DNA from 2 places in the Ectobacillus polymachus genome. Region 2 is predicted to be linked to the other one. Evidence: riboswitches for the same ligand, from Rfam matches in the RefSeq annotation. Region 2 holds a riboswitch; the other holds the start of a gene.
The links. A riboswitch is a leader RNA that binds a small molecule or an ion and turns the genes downstream of it on or off. The one in region 2 is predicted to bind thiamine pyrophosphate.
Positions count from the first base shown of each region.

Region 1: another riboswitch for thiamine pyrophosphate. It lies ahead of thiC (phosphomethylpyrimidine synthase ThiC); the one in region 2 lies ahead of ACM5BR_RS04485 (solute carrier family 23 protein).

Region 1 covers NZ_JBLREB010000002.1:85,840-88,049, reverse strand. The annotation lists gene thiC (phosphomethylpyrimidine synthase ThiC) at 1-1,103, opposite strand, end outside; TPP riboswitch at 1,305-1,418, opposite strand; gene ACM5BR_RS11050 (H-type small acid-soluble spore protein) at 1,556-1,732, shown strand; gene ACM5BR_RS11045 (CAP domain-containing protein) at 1,768-2,210, opposite strand, start outside.
Region 2 covers NZ_JBLREB010000001.1:870,446-872,655, forward strand. The annotation lists gene ACM5BR_RS04480 (BH0509 family protein) at 657-803, shown strand; TPP riboswitch at 1,031-1,139, shown strand; gene ACM5BR_RS04485 (solute carrier family 23 protein) at 1,308-2,210, shown strand, end outside.

The DNA of each region.
Region 1 (2,210 bases), on a different contig from region 2:
CATGCGATTTTCGTTAATTCTCCTAATGTTTCAAGTTCAGCAAATTGAGCTTCATCATTTGCATCTGCAATAGAACCAGGTCGTAATCCATCGCCAAGCGAAACAGAAATATCGTATTGTTTTAAGATTTCACATATTTCTTCAAAGTGTGTGTATAAGAAGCTTTCTTGATGGTGTGCTAAACACCACTGTGCCATAATCGAACCACCGCGGGATACAATTCCCGTTGTACGTTTTGCTGTTAATGGAACATAGCGTAATAAAACCCCAGCATGAATCGTAAAGTAATCGACGCCTTGTTCAGCTTGTTCAATTAACGTGTCGCGGTACACTTCCCATGTTAAGTCCTCTGCGATTCCGTTCACTTTTTCAAGCGCTTGATAAATAGGTACTGTGCCGACTGGAACCGGAGCATTACGAATAATCCATTCTCTCGTTGTATGAATATTTTTACCTGTTGATAAATCCATGATTGTATCTGCGCCCCAACGAGTCGCCCACGTCATTTTTTCAACTTCTTCCTCGATAGAAGAACCGACTGCAGAGTTCCCAATGTTTGCATTTATTTTTACATAAAAATTACGGCCAATAATCATTGGTTCACTTTCCGGATGGTTAATATTTGCTGGTATGATCGCTCTTCCCTTTGCTACTTCATCGCGAACAAACTCCGGATCCATATTTTCACGAATCGCTATATACTCCATTTCCGGAGTAATGATTCCTTTTTTAGCGTAATGCATTTGCGTCACATTCTGTCCTGCTTTTGCACATAACGGTGTTGTATTTCGATTCGGGAACCATTCAAGGTTTGCACGAATATCGCCTTCTGTGAATCCATTATCTACAGGTTTGATATCTCTTCCTGGATATGTCTCAACATCATTACGTTCTAAAATCCATTCTTTACGTAATTTCGGCAGCCCGTTTCTAATGTCAATCACACATGCTGTATCTGTATAAGGACCACTCGTGTCATATACTTGAACAGGAGCATTTTCTTCTTCACTAAAAGAAGTAACGGTCCGACTTAATTCGATTTCTCTCATGGGAACCTTTATATCTGGTCTTGACCCCTCAACATACACCTTTTTACTCCCCATAAATTGGGATTTCAACTCGATATTGACCTCTGTTTTCTTTTGCAATGTAACTTCCCCCTTAAAAATAGATATTGAAACCTAGGAGTTACAGCATAGGTCCATCCCTATATAAATGAGAAGGAAAGACAATAAAAAAAGTTCTGTTTACACAGAACCTGGTTTATCGTCAAAAAGTAGTAGCGTACTAAAAAACAAATAACAGACGCCTTCGTACTACTTCCCTACGCTGGTATGATCCAGATCAGGTTCAAAGGGTCAAAGAATTATGTGCATTCTTTTCTCAGTCCAAGCATATGGACACCCCTAGTAGAGCTTACGTTTTTACATATTTTGTTTTCGTGTTAAATATATCATAAAGTTTAGAAAAAATAAAATGAATTGATTTTTTTTGCATATGTACCGTTTTCATCACAAATACTATAAAGGATTTTTTTATAAGGAGGAGATGAAGTATGAACCAACAACGTGCAAAAGATATCGCTGCTTCACCTATTATGGCAAATGTTACGTACAATGGCGTTCCTATTTATATCCAAGAAGTGAATGATAATTCCATGGCTAGAATTTATCCCCTGCATCAACCAGAACAGGAACAAAGTGTACCTATAAGCAGCTTAATAGAACATTAAAAACAAGTAGGAGGTTAATCCTCCTACTTGTTTGTTTATTTACCAATGAATTCTTGTGACCAATAATCCTTCGTTGTTGTATGGCCTACACCAATTTTCGTGTAGTTTGCATTTAAAATGTTAGCACGGTGACCCGCACTGTTCATCCAAGCTTGTACAACTTCCTCTGGGGAAGTTTGTCCTTGGGCAATATTTTCACCAGCATAAGAATAAGTAATACCAAATATTCTCATCATATCAAATGGTGATCCATACGTAGGGCTTGTGTGAGAAAAGTAATTTTTGTTAAGCATGTCATTTGATTTCTCTTGAGCCATACTTGCTAATGTATTATCAATTTGAAGATCAGGAAGACCATTTTTACGTCGCTGATCATTTGTTAATTGAACAACCTTGGCTTCCGCGCTATCAACAGCCGCATTAGCAGGTGCCGGTGGCGCCGCTGGTTTTGGTGCAGTAGTTCCTTGGTATTGGCATG
Region 2 (2,210 bases):
TTCTCACCATTTCGATAACTATCATTATATTAAATTAACGAACCATGGAGACCCGACATTCCACCAACTCCGCTATCCTGCCCGTTTGAGGCGCTTACCTGGGAAGTTGTGAAAGTAAGCTGAACAGTCGAAGTCAGCAGAGGTCATAGTACCAATCTTAAAGCGAAAGATTGGGAAGGACTGAATCATGGAAGAGTGTGGAATAAAATCAGCGTTCATGACATTCGTTGAAGCAGACAATCCTATAAGAGGACGTACTCTAAGAAACACGTGGTGAATTCTACGAAAAGCTTGGAGAGGGCTGAGAATAGTTATGGCACAATGAATAGAAAAGCATAACGGACCACGAGATACAAAATCGTGGTCCGTTTGATTCCATGAAACCGCCGTATACGGATATTTAAAAAAGTTGAAAAATCATATTCTGGCAGCCAATGCCTTTTCTCCTGCTATAAAATACGTGTTTATAAGATATTTTTAATCAAACTTTATTTTAAACCTACAATTCTTGATGATTAAGAAAAAACAGTTTCAAAGACCCTTATAAAAATATTTCAAGGTTTTTTAAAATTTTGTGTTGCATCTTACTTTTTCTGTTATATAATAGAATTAACACAAACAGAACTGTATTAATACAATAAAGGGAGGAATTAAAAATGGCTAGAAAAGAACGTAAAAACATGATCGAGTTTATTGCAATGAATAAAGGTTTACACAAAGATACGTTAATATTCATGACAGATGCTGAGATTGAACATATTTATAATGTAACTTATTTTCATCTTCAAGAAATTGCAGAATAATTAAATACGAATACTAAGTAAAAAAGTTGCACCGTTTTACCCCTTGAACTGCTCCCTGTCAAGTAGACGGTGGAAATAATAAAAATACGTTAAGCGGCTTGAGTTCTGAATTCTAAAGGGCTCAGGCCGTTTAATCGTTTCTGGTAGCATAACCAAAATGATCTTTACAACCAATTTAAAAGTTGCGGTATTCTTTAGTAAGGTATAAGATTAAAGAACTAAAGTGAATAGACTACTAGGGGTGCCATTTATTTGGCTGAGAGAAAAACTCATTGTTTTTTAACCCTTTGAACCTGATCTGGAAATACCAGCGTAGGAAAGTAGTGGAAAAATTAAATTTTTCTCTACCTTTAAAGCCAGGTCCAATAGTGGATGTGGCTTTTTATTTTGGGGAAAAACGGAAGGGCTGGTTTATAGGATACGAAAAGAACAAAATCCGAGTTTGTGAAACTTAGGACAGCTGAAATGGTGACAACATCTGATACAACAAAAGGGGAAAAAAGAATGGAAACAGAAAGAATAAATAATTCATTAGAAGAGGGAATTGATACAAAATTACCGCCAGTTAAAGGGATTTTGTACGGCTTACAGCATGTGTTTGTTTCAAATGTGTGGCTCGACCCTATTTTTGTTGCAGCAATGATTGGGCTCCCTTTATCGTTATCTGCAAATATTGTGAATGCAATCTTTATCTCTGCAGGGCTGGTAACTCTTGTCCAGGCAACAAAGCTTGTTCGTTTACCGATTGTTCAAGGACCTTCTGCAGCATTCGACTCCATTATGATTTCTGCGGGGAAGGCGAACGGTCTTGCTGCAGCGAGTGGAGGTATTTTTCTTAGTGCTATTATCTTTTTTATCTTGTCTATTACTGGAGTAATTGGAAAATTAAAAGCCTTGTTTACACCGGTCATTTCGGGAACGGTTATTTTTATTGTAGGTATTTCCTTATCAAGCTTTACCTTGTTTGAATTTTTAGGCGGAACACCTGGTATGGCTACTTTTGCACAACCAACTACGTTACTTATGTCGATTCCAACCGCAGCGATTGTTGTCCTTTTATCCCTTTTTGGCAAAGGAACATTAAAATCATTCTCATTTCTGATTGCCTTAGTGGTCGGGGATATCATTGCCTTTTGTCTGGGAAAAACAAACTTTTCAGCTATCGCTGATAAAGCTTGGTTTGGGCTGCCACAGTTTCTTCCATATGGGCATTTAGCCTTTCATTGGAGTACCTTTATTACATTTTTCGTCGCCTATCTGGTTGCGGTTATTGAAGCGATGGGCGTTTATCAGGCTGCAGCCGAAATGCTGAAGATTGATCTTGATTCGAAAAGGATTAGGAATGGATTTGCCGGGGAGGCAGGCGGCTCGTTGCTATCCTCGCTGATTGGGGGATTTCCAACGACT